DNA from 2 places in the Labrys sp. KB_33_2 genome. Region 1 is predicted to be linked to the other one. Evidence: predicted binding sites of a transcription regulator. Region 1 holds the regulator's gene; the other holds the start of a gene.

What was found. Region 1 encodes LexA, which represses DNA repair genes until DNA is damaged. Its sites were predicted from a motif close to TGTTCNNNNTGTGTTCNG; they were not measured.
Region 2: a site for LexA is predicted at 3,453-3,470, ahead of ssb (single-stranded DNA-binding protein). Genes of this name have one in related genera too.

What each region holds. Positions count from the first base shown of each region.
Region 1 covers NZ_JBFREW010000010.1:111,414-120,264, reverse strand. Annotated here, with positions in the region: gene AB4037_RS18405 (ComEC/Rec2 family competence protein) at 1-761, shown strand, start outside; gene AB4037_RS18400 (TOBE domain-containing protein) at 791-997, shown strand; gene AB4037_RS18395 (pentapeptide repeat-containing protein) at 1,101-1,784, opposite strand; gene lexA (transcriptional repressor LexA) at 1,811-2,527, opposite strand; gene AB4037_RS18385 (molybdopterin molybdotransferase MoeA) at 2,640-3,860, opposite strand; gene moaC (cyclic pyranopterin monophosphate synthase MoaC) at 3,857-4,360, opposite strand; gene trpC (indole-3-glycerol phosphate synthase TrpC) at 4,357-5,160, opposite strand; gene trpD (anthranilate phosphoribosyltransferase) at 5,166-6,176, opposite strand; gene AB4037_RS18365 (anthranilate synthase component II) at 6,176-6,790, opposite strand; gene AB4037_RS18360 (hypothetical protein) at 6,875-7,381, opposite strand; gene trpE (anthranilate synthase component I) at 7,400-8,851, opposite strand, start outside.
Region 2 covers NZ_JBFREW010000006.1:278,841-287,691, reverse strand. Annotated here, with positions in the region: gene AB4037_RS13660 (YgdI/YgdR family lipoprotein) at 292-420, opposite strand; gene AB4037_RS13655 (hypothetical protein) at 953-2,494, shown strand; gene AB4037_RS13650 (hypothetical protein) at 2,758-3,198, opposite strand; gene ssb (single-stranded DNA-binding protein) at 3,618-4,109, shown strand; gene AB4037_RS13640 (MarC family protein) at 4,248-4,883, opposite strand; gene AB4037_RS13635 (lysine--tRNA ligase) at 5,040-6,746, shown strand; gene secG (preprotein translocase subunit SecG) at 6,858-7,262, shown strand; gene AB4037_RS13625 (CTP synthase) at 7,388-8,851, shown strand, end outside.

The DNA of each region.
Region 1 (8,851 bases):
TGGGCTGGGCTGTCGGGTTGTTCATGCACGTGGCTCGTTCGGTTGCGACTTGGCCTGGCTCCGATCTCGTGCTGCCGCAGTTCTCCGCCGCGGCGCTCGGATTGTTCGCTCTGACGCTGGTCCTGCTGACCATTCTGCGCACGCGTCTTGCTCTGCTGGCCCTATTGCCCTTGGGCGGGGGCATTGCCCTGGCCGCGACAGCGCCGCTGCCGGTAGCTCTGTTCGGCGCCAATGGCTATGCCGCCCTTGTTCGCAAGGGCGATCAACTGACCGTGCTGGCGCAGCGATCCGATGCTTTTACGGTTCAGCAATGGCTGCTGGCCATGGGCGATCGGCGCAAGCCGGAGGATCCAACCCTTGCCGCACAGCGCCTATGTGACAGAGAAGGGTGTTCCGCGCCCATCGAAGGAGGCGGGATCTTCATGCTCGACAAGACCAGCAACGCCGCCGAAGAGGACTGTGGACGCGTCAGCGTCCTGGCGGGACCGGTTCCGATCGGTGCTCGCTGTGCCGCCGCTGGAGTTGTGATGGACCGCGAGTTGATTCGCGCGGTCGGCTCGATAGCACTTTATGTAGAGCCGTCGGCGAGCGGTGATATCAGCCCGCGCTGGCGTCTCGTCATGGCCCGCCATCCCCAAGCGTCCCGTCCATGGGCACCGGGCCGGGTGATTGTGCCGCCGAAACCTCTGCCCCAGGCGGCAGGGCAGGCCCCAGCGACGGATACGCCTATGGACAGCGTCACCGCAGAAACCGATAACTGACGCAAGATTCTCACAAAAAAGGACGGACCATGAAAATCAGCGCCCGCAACCAGATCAAGGGCACGATCAAGAGCGTGACGAAGGGGCAGACCACCTCCCATATCCAGCTCGAGGTCAACGGAACCATCATCACCGCTTCGATCACCAACGAGGCCGTCGATGATCTCCAGCTCAAGCCCGGCCAGAACGCCTATGCCGTGATCAAGGCCTCCGACGTCATGATCGCGGTCGACTGATCGGCGCTGTCAGCCAGGCCGGGTCTTCGGACAGATGGTAGTTCGAAGACACCCGGGGCTACCCGACCATCAAGCGGATTTGCCTGCGAACTCCAGACCTTCTTCAGGCGATCCGCAAGCCTAGCTCGGCCAGCAATTGGCCGGTCTGGTTTTTCGAGATCGTGGCGCCCTTGAAATAACGGGCGTCACCAAGCTTCAAGCCGCCGAGATCGGCACTGCGTAGATCCGCTCCTTCGAAACGGGCATCGACCAGATTGGCATCGCGCAGGCTGCACTCTTCGAAGATGACATCGCGGAAATCGCATTGGCGCAGATCGGCCTGGGTGAAGTCGAGGCGGCGTAGCGTGGACTTACGAAAGGAAAAGGCCGGCAGTTTCGCCGACATAAGCAAGACCTCCTCGAAAACGAGCCCGAATGCGGCGATTTCCGAGAGATCCGCGCCTGTCAGTTTGCAGCCGGTAAAAACCGTCGAGGCCGCTTTGGCGCGTCGAAAGCTGGCATTGCTGTAGTTACCCGTGCGGAATGCAGCATCTTCGAGGTCGGTGCCACGGAAATCGGCACCGCCTGCCTTGCAATTGCGCCATAGTGTATTCGCGAGCTTGGCGCCGACCAGCTTGGCATTTTTGAGAATGCAACGCTCGAACGACCAGTGGGACAGGTCGAGACGCGAAAGATCGCATTCCTCCAGTTCACAATCGACAAGGCAATACGGCGCGCGCTCCTTGAGCAACCGCTCGACGTCACGTCGTTCCAGAGCGCGGCCGCTGACTGTATGAAGGCCAGTCATTGCAAGCGAACCAAATTCGCATGCTCTCAATATCGGCGGAACAGGCCCACCAATTTACCCTGGATCTGTACCCTGTCCGGGCCAAAAATACGGGTTTCGTAAGCCGGATTGGCCGCCTCCAGCGCAATGGAGGCGCCGCGCTTGCGCAAGCGCTTCAGCGTGGCTTCCTCATCGTCGATCAGGGCTACCACGATATCGCCGGTATCGGCATGGTCCTGGCGGCGGATCAGCACGGTGTCATTGTCGAAGATACCAGCTTCGATCATTGAATCACCGCGCACTTCCAGGGCGAAATGATCACCTGAGGACAGCATTTCCGGCGTAACGCTGATGGTGTGGCTCTTGGTCTGGATGGCGGAGACCGGCGTACCGGCGGCGATGCGTCCCATCACCGGGACCAGAACCGGCCGGCCGACATCCTCGTCCATTTCCGGCCTGACGGGGCGGACCTTGCCGAGATTGCCCTCGATCACGTTGGGGCGGAAGCCCCGCTGTGAAGAGGCCAGCGACAGGCCGCCTGGCACGGCGGATTCGGGCAGGCGTACCACTTCGAGCGCGCGTGCCCGGTTTGGCAGGCGCCGGATGAAGCCGCGCTCCTCCAGAGCCATGATCAGGCGGTGGATGCCGGACTTGGAGCGCAGGTCCAGCGCCTCCTTCATTTCATCGAAGGAGGGGGGCACGCCCTGTTCCTTCAGGCGCTCATGAATGAACCGAAGCAATTCGTGTTGTTTCTTGGTCAGCATGGCTTTCCCGTCGTGGCGGCCGCGAATCACGGTGAAGGTGTAAACAAAACAAGAACAGTGCTACATGTTCCTACTGTGTTCTGCAACTGTGAAGTTCAGGTTAAGGGTAGCGTCAATAGCCGGCCGCACGAAGATCGATGATCTCGCAGATATCGCCTGGTTTTGCTTCCGGCGCAAAGGGCGGCCGGACAACCAGACAGTCGGCATGCTGCATCACACTCACCAGCGACGAATCCTGCAGCTCCAGCGGTTCCACCTTGAGGATGTCTAACGTATCGTCAAGCACGAAGCGGGCACGGATATAGTCTTCACGAACGTCGTTGGCTGGCCAAGCGCTGGCGAAGACGGCCTTGCGGCGGGACAGACCCGCATCGGCCCGCCCCAGCAACGTACGCAACAGGGGTACCAGGAAGAGGACGCCGCAGACCACCGAGGATACCGGATTGCCGGGTAGGCCGAGGATATGCATTGAGCCGAGCCGCCCGTGCAGCAGGGGCTTGCCCGGGCGCATGGCGATCTTCCAGAAGCCGAGCCGCATGCCTTCGCGGGTGAGCGCGGTCTGGATCAGATCGTGATCGCCGACCGAAGCACCGCCGATAGTGACGAGCACATCCGCCTTCTCGGTACGAGCCCGCCGAATGGCCGCTTCCAGGGCCGGGAAGTCGTCGCTGGCGATGCCGAGGTCGAGTACTTCGCCCCCCTCGGCCTCGACCAGTGCCCGAATGGCGAAATTGTTGGAGGCGACGATCTGATTCTCGCCGATGGCTTGACCGGGCAGTACCAATTCATCGCCGGTCGCGAGAATAGCAACTTTGGGGCGGCGGCGGACCGACAGGGCAGGATGATTCATGGCCGCGGCAAGCGCTATGTCGCGGGGACCGATGACGGTGCCTGATGTCAAAGCCTCCCGTCCTTCGGCAAAGTCCAGGCCACGGGCCCGGATATGCTGGCCGAGCCTGGCCGCCGCCTCCACGATGACGCGATTGCCCTCGCGGCTCGTGTGCTCCTGGATAACCACTGTGTCGGCGCCATCCGGCACGGGCGCACCCGTGAAGATGCGAACGGCCTGGTTTTCGCCAACTCTTCCGGCATAGCCGTGCCCAGCCGCCGATTCTCCGATCAATTCGAGGCTGGCACCTTCCTTGGCATCTGCCGCTCGCACCGCATAGCCGTCCATGGCCGAGGCGTTGAAGCCGGGCTGGGTCCTCAGCGCCGTGATGGCCGAAGCGAGAACACGTCCGCGCGTGGCATGCAGCGATATTGTTTCGGTTGGAAGCGGGGCTACGCCGGCAACCACCTTGGCCAGTGCGTCCGCGACGGGAAGCAGGCTCATCGATTTTCCTCCGCATGCCAATCGCCGGATTTGCCGCCGGATTTCTCCACGAGCCTGATCGCCTCGATGCGCATGCCCCGATCGACGGCCTTGACCATGTCATAGATGGTCAGGCAGGCCACGGAGACTGCGGTAAGTGCTTCCATCTCCACGCCGGTCTGGCCGGCAACTTTGGCCGTCGCCCGCACGGTCAGACCCGGCAGAGCGGTGTCGGGCTCGATTTCGACGGCAACCTTGCTGAGAAGCAGCGGATGGCAAAGTGGAATCAGCTCATGCGTCTTCTTGGCTGCCATGATGCCGGCGATGCGGGCCGTGGCGCGGACATCGCCTTTCTTGGCATCGCCGGACAACACGAGGTCGAGCGTTTCACGCTGCATCACCACGCGCCCTTCAGCGATCGCGGTGCGGCTGGTCACGGCCTTTTGCGAGACGTCGACCATATTCGCCTCGCCGGAGGCGTCGAGATGGGTAAGGCCGCGTTTCGTGCGCTGCTGGCTCATGCCGCGCCGTCCAGGGCCAGCAAGGCGCGGGTGGCGGCAGTGACGTCGGCCTGGCGCATCAGGCTTTCGCCGACCAGGAAGGTGTTGACCCCGACCCGCTGCAGGCGGCCGACGTCGGCTGGCGAGAAGATGCCACTCTCACCGACGAGCAGGCGGTCGCTCGGCACTAGCGGCGCCAGAGTCTCCGTGGTTTCCAGGCGGGTGACGAAGTCGTTGAGATCGCGATTGTTGATGCCGATCATGCCGACATCGAGCATGAGAGAGCGCTCGAGTTCGTCGTGGTTGTGGATTTCGCACAGAACGTCGAGTGACCAGTCCTTGGCCGCTGCGATCAGGGCCCGCGCTTCGGCATCGGTGACGCTGGCCATGATCACCAGAATGCAATCGGCGCCCCAGGCTCTGGCTTCCACCACCTGATAGGGATCGTAGAGGAAGTCCTTGCGCAGGGCGGGCAGCGATACCGCTGTGCGCGCTGCGGTAAGGAAGTCGGGCCGTCCCTGGAAGGAGGGCTCGTCGGTCAGCACGGAAAGACAGGCAGCGCCGCCGGCCTCATAGGCGCGGGCGAGCGCCGGAGGGTCGAAATCGGCGCGGATCAAGCCCTTGGAGGGGCTGGCCTTCTTGATCTCGGCAATCAGGGCGGTGTGGCCGGCGTCGAGCTTGGCCTGTAGAGCCCTCTGGAAGCCGCGTACGGGACCGGCCTGCTCTGCCAGCTTGATCAATTCAGGCAACGGGCATGCCACCTTCGCCGCCTCGATCTCGCGACGTTTATAGGCTTCGATCTTTTGCAGAATGGTGGCCATGGCACTCACGCGTTTGAAACTTCAACCAAACGGTTGAGTGTTGCTAGGGCCTTGCCCTTGTCGACGGATTCGCGGGCGAGGGCTACGCCATCCCCAAGGGTCGGCACCCGCCCCGCCACGAGCAGGGCAGCACCGGCATTCAAGAGGGCGATGTCGCGGTAGGGCGTCTTCTCGCCTTCGAGTACGGCCCGCAGCGCCACCGCGTTGTGGGCAGCATCGCCGCCCTTGAGATCATCGGGTGCTGCCACGCGCAGGCCGACTTCCTGCGGCGTGATGACGCCGTGGCTGATCTGGCCGTTCTCCAGCGAGACGATCTCGGTGGGCCCGGTTGTGGTGATCTCGTCGAGCCCGTCGCTACCATGTACGGCGATGATGCGCGTGGAACCCAGCGTCTTGAGCACTTCCACCATGGGCTGCAGCCACTGGCGGGCATAGACGCCGAGCAGCTGCCGCTTGACGCCGGCGGGATTGGAGAGCGGCCCCAGCAAATTGAAGATCGTCCGCGTGCCGAGTTCGACGCGGGTGGGGCCGACATGCCTCATGGCGCCGTGGTGAGCGGGGGCGAACATGAATCCGACGCCGGCCAGGCTGATGCAGCGTGCAATATCTTCCGGCCTCAGCTCGATATTGACCCCAAGCGCTGTCAATACGTCGGCGGCGCCGGATTTGGAGGAGAGGGCGCGATTGCCATGCTTGGCGACCTTCACGCCCGCGCCTGCGACGATCAGGGAGGCGGCGGTCGAGACGTTGTAGGAACCGGAGGCATCTCCGCCCGTGCCGACGATATCGACGGCGTCCTCGGGGGCTTCCACCGTCAGCATCTTGGCGCGCATGGCGGTGACGGCGCCGGCCATCTCGTCAGGCGTTTCCCCGCGTACTCTCAGCGCCATCAGGAAGCCGCCGATCTGAGAGGGGGTGGCCTGGCCGGACAAGAGCAGGTCGAAGGCTTCAGCCGCCTCTTCCCGGGAGAGCGAACCGGCGGCGGCCTTGCCGATATAGGGCTTGAAACCGTCCATCATGCATGCTCGCTTTCTTGAGCTCTATTCTTGGCGTTCCATTCCGCCGCCAGCTCCAGGAAGTTCTGGAGGATGCGGTGGCCATGATCGGACATGATCGATTCCGGATGGAACTGAACGCCATGCAGCGGCGCACTCTTGTGCTGCAGGCCCATGATGACGCCGTCGTCGGTCTCAGCGGTGATTTCGAGATCCGTTGGCAGGGTGTCGCGCTTGACCACCAGCGAGTGATAGCGCGTGCCCATGAAGGGGCCGTTCAAGCCCCGGAAAACGCCGCGGCCACGATGGTCGATCGAGGAGATCTTGCCATGCATGGGGATGGCGAGGCGCACGATGTCGCCGCCGAAAACCTGGCCGATCGCCTGATGGCCGAGGCAGACGCCGAAAAGCGGGATGCGATCCCTGGCTTTCTCGATCAAATCGCAGCAGATGCCGGCCTCGGTGGGCGTACAGGGGCCGGGCGAGAGCACGATCGCATCGGGCGCCGCGGCGATGACCTCGTCGACGCTGACCTTGTCGTTGCGATGAACCGTGACGGTGCAACCCAGCTGGCCGAGATAATGCCAGAGGTTCCAGGTGAAGCTGTCATAATTGTCGATCAGCGTCACGGTCATGGAACGGTCTGTCGTCACGGCTCTTGCCTCCTTTGAAGCCATCACGACTAGGCGTGCGGAGGCAGCGGGTCAAGCGCTTCGGTTTTAGGAAGTGCCGGGAGTAGGCGGAGCCGCCATCAGGCGTCGGCGTATGCCGTGTTTCTTGCCATAGGCGCAGGCAAAGATCTCCAGCAGGACGAAGAGCGCGAGATTTCGGCCCACGATGGGCTCGAAATAGTCCGAGGCCAAGGTCATGCGAGAAGCGATCATCTGCACGGTGTTCCCGAACAGTTCCAACCTCTCCAAACCATAGGGCAAGAGTGCGCCCAGGCCCGCGAAGACGGCCATGTAGATAAGTGAGGCGAGCGAGGAGATTAGCCAGATGCCGAAACCGTAGTCGGCATAGGGTGCCGAGCGCTCGCTCTCGAACAGCCAATGGAAGAAGAAGATGCCATAGGCAGCGCCCAGGGCAGGCAGGGCAATCGCCAGCATCAGGGCGACGGCCTGCATGCCGCCCGGATAGAGGTAGAGATAGAAATCGGCGAACAGCACGACATAGGCGGCCCCGAAGGTCAGCAGGGCCGATCGCCGGGCACCGGGCCATTTAGCCATGGATGCCGTCCACCTGCCTTACTGTCCCCGCCCGGGCTGGCCGGCGAAGCGGACAGCTTCTTCGGCGGCGCGGAACAGGGCCTTGGCCTTGTTGACGCATTCGGCGTACTCGCTGGTCGGCACGCTGTCATAGACGATGCCGGCGCCGGACTGGACATGCATGGCACCGTCCTTGACCAGGGCGGTGCGCAGCACGATGCAGGTGTCCATCTGGCCGTCGGCGCCGAAATAGCCGATGGCGCCGGCATAGAGGCCGCGCTTGTCCCTTTCGAGTTCGTCGATGATCTGCATGGCGCGGACCTTGGGCGCGCCCGAAACCGTGCCGGCCGGAAAGCCTGCTGCGAGCGCATCGAGCGCGTCATGACCCGGCCCGATACTGCCTTCGACGTTGGAGACGATGTGCATCACATGGCTGTAGCGCTCGATGAAGAAGCGATCGGTCACGCTCACGCTGCCGATTGCCGAGACATGGCCGACGTCGTTTCGCCCGAGATCGAGCAGCATGAGATGTTCGGCCAGTTCCTTGGGATCGTTGAGCAGCGATTCGGCCAGCGCATCGTCCTCGGCCTTGGTCTTGCCCCGCGGGCGCGTGCCGGCGATGGGGCGGACCGTGACCTTGCCCTCGCGCAGCCGGACCAGGATTTCCGGGCTGGAACAGACCACGGAAAAGCCCTCGAGCTGGAGGTAGACCAGGAACGGGGCTGGGTTGATGCGGCGCAGGGCGCGATAGAGCGAGAAGGGCGGCAGCTGGAACGGGGCGCTGAAGCGCTGTGACAGCACGACCTGGAAGATGTCGCCGGCCTTGATGTACTCCTTGGCGCGGGCGACCATGGCCAGGTAATCCGCTTCGGCGGTGTTGGAGACCTGCTGGGCGTGGAGGGCGTCGAGATCGACGGTCTCGGCCAGCTTGGGCGTCGGGCGATCCAAGCCGTCGACGATGGTCATCAGCCGCTGTTCGGCACGCAAATAGGCCTGCTTGGCCGAGACATCCGCCTGCGGGCGAACCGGCGTCACGGCGGTGATGGCATCGCGCACCGCATCGAACACCACCATCACCGTAGGGCGCATTAAAATGGCGTCGGGAACCCCGATGGGATCCGGCTTGGCGGCGGGAAGCTCTTCCACCAGCCGCACCATGTCGTAGCCGAGATAGCCGAACAGGCCGGCCGCCATCGGCGGCGCGCCCTCAGGCAGCTCGATGCGGCTTTCCGCGATCAGGGCCCGCAGCGTCTCGAGGGGATGGCCATCCAACGCCTCGAAGGTCTGGTCCGGCAAATGGCGGTTGATCGAGGCCTTGCCGTTCTCGCAACGCCAGATCAGGTCAGGCTCCAGTCCGATCATGGAATAGCGCCCGCGCGTGGCGCCGCCTTCCACCGATTCCAGCAGGAAGGCGTTGGGCTTATCGCCCGCCAGCTTCATGAAGGCGGAAACCGGCGTCTCCAGATCGCCCACCAGCGTAAGCGTCAGGAT
Region 2 (8,851 bases), on a different contig from region 1:
AACTTTTTTGGGGAAGGAGAGTGCGCTCTCTTTCCCCGTATTTCTTTTAAATAGGCAATTCATCCCAGTGCATCCGCGGGGCGGGAGACGGATGCCGTAATGCGGGCCAGTCGGCAGCAGGGTAGCGAATCGGCGCCCGTGGACGTCTGGACAAAAGAAAACCCCACCGGATGGCAGGGTGTTCGTGCAGGCTAAAACCTGATGGAGGCTGCTCATGCCCTGCTACACCGCGCAAATGCCACCTCGGGCGCTCGGGTGTTGGGCTAAACGCTCACGAGCAGTGTGCCGGGCTCAGCGCGGGAACGGCGTATCCGGGCCGACGACGTAAGCCGGACGGCGGTCGGCCTGGCCGTAGTCACTGGCGCAGGCTGCCAAGCCAGCCAGGACGAAAACGGCGGTGAGGATCTTGAGAATTGTCATTGTCGCTTCCATTTTTTCGGACAGCAGCGATGTAGGTCTAACACCGAACCATTACCGAGGGCACTTTTGTTTTCATCGCATAATGCTGCGAAACCGTAAACGTTTCATGCTGGCAATCCCGGTTCTTGCCGTTTTTTTGACCTCTTGTCATGTATCGATTGAAGGCTGGTGCTAGGGTGCTACCCTGAGTAGTGGTGGCCGCTCGACTGCCATCGCGACGCTCTTGCCGCAATTCTCTAGCCAGGAAGGTTTGTGACGCACGGAACTGTCCGCTGCCCCATCCATGATCCATAACAGCCATCAGGATGGCTCGCCTGCAGCGTGATAAACGCTCCCGTCACGGAGACTATTGAATGTGTCATGTGCGTTTCGGCACCTCGTTTCCGATCCTGACGGGGCCTAGTGCCGCTGTACCGGTTCACAGCCGGTCCTGAACGTCCACCGCTCTTTCATCGACCCAAGCGTGCGCACCTCATGATTTTGCGTTAAGAGTGCGCCGCGAAACGGCTTCCCACCCACTGAAGGAAACTCCATGCAACTTCTTCGCATGAAACGCCGCAGTCCCGCCGCCAGGCTGGCCTTTCGGAGCACGCTACTGGCCGCGACGCTGCTGAGCGCTCCCGCCTTTGCGCAGGGCGTATCGGCGGATGGCGCCAAGCAACTGCAAGACAGCCTGGCCAAGACGTTTGGCAGCGGCCTTTTCGAGAAGGGCATCCTGTCCATCACCCCGCAGGGCAGCGCCTATGCCGTGAAGCTTGATCTGGCCTCCACCCTGGCCCAGCTCAAGGGAGCCGGCGTCACTGCGAGCTTCGATCCGATCACCTATCTGGCCACACCCAATTCGGACGGCACCTACGCGGTGACCAGCGATTCGCCGATCAACTACAATTTCAGCGGCACCCAGGGCGACAAGCCTTTCGCCATGAAGGTTGCGGCGCCTTGCAAGTCGGCAGGCGTGTTCGATCCGAAGATCTCGACCTTCTCGACCTATGAAGTGACCTGCGCCTCGATGGCGATGGACATGGAGGATCCCGAGAGCACCGTGACCGCGAGCATGGGCGCGATCACCTCCAAGCTGACCGGAACCGCCGGCAGTGGTGGGGGCGTCAACATCAGCACCACCGGCTCGGCCACCGATTTCGTCGAGAACATCGTCGGCAAGACCAAGCCCCTTACCATCAAGGTTTCGGCCAAGTCGCTGGCCTCTGATGGAAAGGTCGACAATCTCCAGCTTACGACAGTGCTGGAATTCATTGGCATGGCCGCCAATTCCAAGGATCCCAAGGAATTGATCGGCAAGCAGGCCGAGATCAAGCAGAAGCTGACTGCAGCCCTGCCGCTGTGGAACAACCTGTCCGGCACGACCAAGCTGAATGAGGTCACCGTCGAGACGCCGTTGGGTCCGGTCAAGCTCGGAAGCCTGAGCTACGGCGTCGGCATGACCGGCGCGGTCAAGGATGCCTCCTATGGCATTGACATCAAATATGATGGCTTGGCGTTGCCGCAGTCCCCGGCCATTCCGGGTTGGGTGGCTCCGCTGGTTCCGGGCGAGGGCAATATCGACGTGAAGTTCGAGGGCGTCGACCTCGAGGCCATCGCCAAGCTGGCGATCGAGAATTTCGATGCGAGCAAGGATCCGCCGATCCCCAACGAACTGACGCCGCAATTCCTGGCTCTCTTCATGGCCGGACAGCCGCATGTGACCCTGGCGCCCAGCACCTTCACCGCCCCGGCCGGAGCGGTGAGCGCGGAAGGCAAGATGAGCGTCATGCCGAGCCAGAAGGGCAAGGTGACGATTTCGGCCACCAATCTCGACCAGATCATTGCGGCCGTGAACAACGCCCAGGTTCCCAACAAGGAATCGGCCCTGATGGGCATCGCCCTGATCAAGGGGCTGGCCAAGACCGGTGCTGACGGCAAGGCCGTCTGGGACGTCGACTTCGACGCGGCAACCAAGGCCGTGAGCGTCAATGGCCAGGTGCTCAGCGCCGGCAACGGCGGTGGAGCCGCACCTGGTGCCGGCGGCGGTGACGAAGGCGGCGACGATGAAGGCGAGGGCGACAACGCTCAATAAGGAGCGATTGTCGATCCCAAGGTCGATGCAATGAATGGGGGCAGGCGCGAGCCTGCCCCTTTCGTTTGGAACCAACGGCTTTTCGCCAACGAGACGGAATCGCCTGGACTTGTAGAGACGTGCCGGAACGCAGCGTTGGGACAAGCGTTAGCATGTGAACACGCTTTGCTCGCGGCCAACGCCAAAGGGAGAGATCGAGAGCCAAAGAAAAACCCCCGCGGATCGCTCCACGGGGGTGATGATTTCGGCCTCGAAGGAAAGGCTTAGTCGGCCTTGGCTTCACCAGCCGCTTCGGCCGAAGCCGGCTGCTGGGTCGGTTCGGCGGCGCGCGCATTGTGCATCGGGCGGATCGTCTGGAAGGAGGCGCGCTCCTGAACCGCCGGACGACCGGTCAGGCTGACGACGTCACGGCGGATCGAGGCGATCAACTCGCGGATGGAGCCGCTGTCGCCGTCGGGACGATATTCCTCGCCGAGCACGTCCAGCTTGGCGCAGAGCTCGACGGCGTTCTTGGCGGGGGCGCGGGAGATCGAATTGGCGATGGAGCGCAACTCGGAGACCAGTTCGTCGCGCAGCCCCTTCTGGTCATCCGCATCGATGATCGGGGAAGCGAGCATGCCGCGCAAAGCGGCGCGCCGCAAACCCAGAGCCGCTACCGTGTTGGCTCCGTCGGTCGCTTCGCGCTGTTGTCCTGGTCCTGCCATTTTGCTGCCCTCGTATGGAACTAAGAATGAGTGTGCGGCTCCCCTGCACGCCCAATGTGGCGAAAGAGCGATGACGGAAAGCGCGGTTCTGATTTTCGACCTGCTTGTTGGGCAAGTTATCGGGCAAAGGCAAGGTTTTCTTGGCCAGATGCCGCAGATTCCCACATGATTCGAGGCGGAACGACAGACTGCGGTATGGTGTGGTCTTTGGGGTGGTTTGGTAAGCGGATCGTTAAGGCGGGCGCTTGCATTGCACGAACAAATGTGGAACAAAACTAATTGTGCACGAAGCCAATTCCCTTGCAGGCGTGGCGCCGGGAGCATGCTAGAGCAGAAATGATGGAGGCGCCTTTCGGGGTGCCATGGGGCGTGCAGGGCGGTTCGGCCGGCACGCTGTGAAGCGAAGGAAGGAAGCCTCGATGTCGGGCTCGGTGAACAAGGTCATTCTGGTCGGTAATCTCGGCCGCGATCCTGAAGTGCGGCGGCTCAATTCGGGCGAGCCGGTCGTCAACCTGCGTATCGCCACGACGGAAAGCTGGCGCGACAAGGCCACCGGCGAACGCAAGGAGAAGACCGAGTGGCACAGCGTGGTCATCTTCAACGAGGGGCTGGCACGCATCGCCGAGCAATATCTGAAGAAGGGTGCCAAGGTTTACCTCGAGGGCCAGCTGCAGACCCGCAAATACAATGACGCTTCGGGCGTGGAAAAATATTCCACCGAGATCGTGCTGCAGCGCTATCGCGGTGAAATGACACTGCTGGACTCGCGCGGCGGCGGTGGGCAGGGTGAGGGCGCCCGGGACTATCAGGGCAATGATTTCGGCTCGTCGAGCCCGATGGAGCGCCGTCCGGCACCGGCCGGTTCGAGCAAGTTCTCCTCGGCCGACATGGACGACGACATCCCGTTCTGACGTCGGAACAGACCCGTCGACAAGGTGCCTGAAGCGCCGGTCACGTCTCGTGGCCGGCGTCTTGCTTTTGTGCGCGATCGAAGGCTCGATCATCGCCCTGCCGAGACGGAGAAATGGTGTCGAACGCAGTGCGGGCCCTTATCCGGTCACGATCGCCCTGACGCCATCGACGATGAACTGCACCGCCAGGGCCGACAGGACGATGCCGAGAAGTCGGGTTAGCACGACATTGCCGGTGATCCCCAGCAGCTTGTTGATCACGCCGGCAAGGCGGAAGGAGACGTAGCAGCAGGCCGTCACGAAGGCGATGACGAGAAACAGGGATGCGAATTTGGCCGGCTCGCCATGGGTCTGGGCCGATAGCAACATGACGGCTGTGATGGCGCCGGGACCGGCAATCAAAGGGATGGCGAGCGGGAAGGCAGCGACATTGGAGATGAAGTCCTTGGTGATGGCGGTCTCCGCAGTCTCGTTCTTGCGCATGGTGGAGCGGTCGAACACCATTTCATAGGCGATGGCGAAGAGCAGCAGGCCGCCGGCGATACGGAAGGCCGGCGTGGTGATGCCGAGCAGCCTGAGGAAGGGTTCCCCGGCGATGGCAAAGAAGGCGAGCACGCCGAAGCCGATCACGCTGGCGCGCCAGCCGACCGAGTGCTGCTGCTCCTTGTTCATGCCGCGGGTGACGCCCAGGAAGATCGGGCCGAGGCCGGGCGGGTCGACCACCACCAGCAAAGTGACGAGAGCGGCGGTCAGATAGTCCAGAATCGACGTCATCACGCCCCTCGACCGATCATTTGCACGCGCCAAGATTGACGCTGCGGCCCAGCCTGAATATGGCTGTGCCTTCCGCTTGCGGTCGAGAAAAATCAAGCCGCTTCGCACTCCGCTTGGCTTCCCATCCACAAGCAGCAGAAAGAAATCGGATCGAACATGTCAAATCTCTATCCGGCCGAGCTCGTCGCGGCCGCCAATGTCTCTGCCGCCTGGCCATTCGAGGAGGCGAGGAAGCTCGTTGCCCGTCTGCAGAAGCGCGCCGGCGACAAGAAAGAGATCCTGTTCGAGACCGGCTACGGTCCCTCGGGCCTGCCGCATATCGGCACCTTCGGCGAGGTCGCGCGTACCACCATGGTGCGCAATGCGTTTCGCCTGCTGACGGAAGATCGTATCTCGACCCGGCTGATTTGCTTCTCCGACGATATGGATGGCATGCGCAAGATCCCGGACAATGTGCCGGATCCCGAAGCGCTCAAGCCTTATTTGCAGATGCCGCTGACCCGTGTTCCCAATCCGTTTGGCGGCGCTTACAAGAGCTTCGGCGATCACAACAACGCCATGCTCCGCCGGTTCCTCGATACGTTCGGGTTCGATTACGAATTCGCCAGCGCGACGGAATACTATACATCCGGCAAGCTCGATGCCGTGCTGCTGAAGGCCGCCGAAAAGTACGACGAGATCATGGCCGTCATGCTGCCGACCCTCGGCGAGGAGCGGCAGGCGACCTATTCGCCGTTCCTGCCGATCTCTCCGAGCAGCGGGCGGGTGCTCTATGTGCCGCTCAAGGACGTGAATGCCAAGGCAGGGACCATCACCTTCACCGACGAGGACGGTGTCGACAAGACGCTACCGGTCACCGGCGGCAAGGTGAAGCTGCAATGGAAGCCGGATTTCGGCGCGCGCTGGGCGGCGCTGGATGTCGACTTCGAGATGTTCGGCAAGGACCACCAGACCAACGCGCCTGTTTATGACGCCATTTGCGAGATCCTCGGCGGCACGGCCCCGGAGCACTATGTTTACGAACTCTTCCTCGACCAGCACGGTCAGAAGATCTCGAAGTCGAAGGGCAACGGCCTGACCATCGACGAATGGTTGACCTATGCCACGCCGGAGAGCCTGGCGTTGTACATGTACCAGTCGCCCCGCTCGGCCAAGAAACTGCATTTCGACGCCATTCCACGAGCCGTCGACGAGTATCTGCAGTTTCTGGGCGGCTTCGGGCGGCAGGATGCAAAGAACCAGCTTGGCAACCCGGTCTGGCATATTCATGGCGGAAATCCGCCGGCGCCGGAGACGATCGGCCAGGAAGGGGCGCGCACCACGATCAATTTCGCGCTGCTGCTCAATCTGGTTGCCGTTGCCAATGCGGAGAACAAGGACGTGCTGTGGGGCTTCCTGCGTCGCCATGCTCCGGACGCATCGCCGCAGACCCATCCGCAGCTCGACAGGCTGGTCGGCTACGCGATCCGCTATTTCCAGGATTTCGTGAAGCCCGCCAAGAGCTATGCCGTGCCGACCGAGGAGGAGAGGGGGGCACTGCAGAAATTGTCCGACGCCCTCGGTGCCCTGCCTGACGATGCAGACGCCGCGGCGATCCAGGAGGCGGTCTACGATGTCGGCCGCGCTCTGCCGCCCTATCAGGACTTCAAGGCCAAGGGCGCCACGCCCGAGCGCCCCGGCGTCTCGCTGGAGTGGTTCAACACCCTCTATCGCATCCTCCTGGGCGAGCAGCGCGGCCCTCGCTTCGGCTCTTTCGCGGCGATCTACGGCATCCCGGAGACGAGGGCACTGATCGCCAAGGCATTGTCGGGTGATCTCGTGCGTGAGCACGAGGCTTTTGTTGCCTCCCGGCAGCCTGGTTGATCTTCAAAAACGGGGGGCTGGCGCAGTTCATGCCAGCTTCCCATATGACAGGGGTAGTCAGCGGGCCTCGCTTCGTGTAGGAACGCGCCCGAATTCTTTCCGGATCAGTTCATGCAAACCGTTCTCATCTCGATCCACCTGATGGTGGTGCTGGCCCTTGTTGTTGTGGTGCTGTTGCAGCGCTCCGAAGGTGGGGGGCTCGGCATCGGCGGCGGAACGGGCGGTTTCATGACCGGACGCGGCCAGGCGAATCTGCTGACGCGGACGACGGCCGGTCTGGCAGCTGCCTTCTTCATTACCAGCCTGCTGCTGACGATTCTCGCCAATCAGCAGAGCCGCCCGGGTGGTTCGCTGCTCGACCAGTATCGTCCGGCCGCGCCGGCCAGCCAGCCGGCCCAATCTTCGCCATCGGCTCCCGCTCAGCCGGCACCGGCGGCTCCGGCCCCGTCCAATGGCGGTTCGGTGTTCGACCAGTTGCAGGGCGGTGGCGAACCGGCTGCGCCGGCCAAGCCGTAACTGTGTAGCCCGGCGGTCATTTGTCGGGCTGAGGACTGTCGCGTCTTTGCGTGAACTGAAAATAATCCTGCGGGCAGCGATTGTCCGCTCGTCGAATCATTGTGTTTTTGTCTAAGTGGGGCTCCATGACGCGGTACATTTTCATCACCGGCGGCGTGGTCTCCTCGCTTGGTAAAGGGCTGGCCTCAGCCGCCCTCGGCGCGCTTCTTCAGGCGCGCGGCTACAAAGTCCGCCTTCGCAAGCTCGATCCCTATCTCAATGTCGATCCGGGCACCATGAGCCCGTATGAGCACGGCGAGGTCTTCGTCACCGACGATGGGGCCGAGACCGACCTCGACCTCGGCCATTACGAGCGCTTCACCGGGCGTCCGGCCTCCAGGGACGACAACATCACCACGGGCCGGATCTATCTCGACATCATCACCAAGGAGCGGCGCGGGGACTATCTCGGCGCCACCATCCAGGTCATTCCCCACGTCACCAACGCCATCAAGGATTTCGTCCTCAAGGGCAATGACGGCGTGGATTTCGTGCTGGTCGAGATCGGCGGCACCGTCGGCGACATCGAAGGCCTGCCCTTCTTCGAGGCGATCCGCCAGATCAAGAGCGACCTGCCGCGCGGTGCCTGCATCTACACCCATCTGACGCTGCTGCCCTTCATTCCCTCGGCGGGCGAGCTCAAGACCAAGCCGACGCAGCATTCGGTCGCCGAACTGCGCTCGATCGGTATCCAGCCCGACATCCTGCTCTGTCGTTCCGACCGGGAGATTCCCAAGGAAGAGCGCCGCAAGCTCGCTCTGTTCTGCAATGTGCGCGAAACCGCGGTGATCGAGGCGCGCGACGTCGCTTCGATCTATGACGTGCCGATCGCCTATCACGAGCAGGGCCTGGACACCGAGGTGCTGGCGGCTTTCGGCATCGATGACGCGCCCAAGCCGGATCTGTCGCGCTGGCGCAAGATCTCCCAGACCGTCCACAATCCCGAGGGCGAGGTCACTATTGCCATCGTCGGCAAATATACCGGCCTTAAGGATGCCTATAAGTCGCTGACCGAGGCGCTGACCCATGGTGGCATCGCCAATGGCGTCAAGGTCAAGCTGGACTGGATCGAGAGCGAGATCTTCGAACAGGACGATCCGGCTCCGCATCTGGAGCATGTTCACGGCATCCTGGTTCCCGGCGGCTTCGGCCAGCGCGGCGCCGAGGGCAAGATCAAGGCGGTGACTTTCGCCCGCGAGCGCAAGGTGCCGTATTTCGGAATCTGTTTCGGCATGCAGATGGCGGTGATCGAGGGCGCCCGTTCGCTCGCTGGTATCAAGGGCGCCAACTCGACCGAGTTTGGCGCGACCAAGGAGCCGGTCGTCGGCCTGATGACCGAATGGATGAAGGGCAACGAGCTCGAGCAGCGCGCCCAGGGCGGCGATCTCGGTGGCACCATGCGCCTCGGCGCCTATCAAGCCACGCTGAAGCGGGATTCCAAGATTGCCGATATCTACAACTCGACCTCGATCTCCGAGCGCCATCGCCATCGCTATGAAGTGAATATGAGCTATCGCGAGCGCCTCGAAGACAAGGGCATGGTGTTCTGC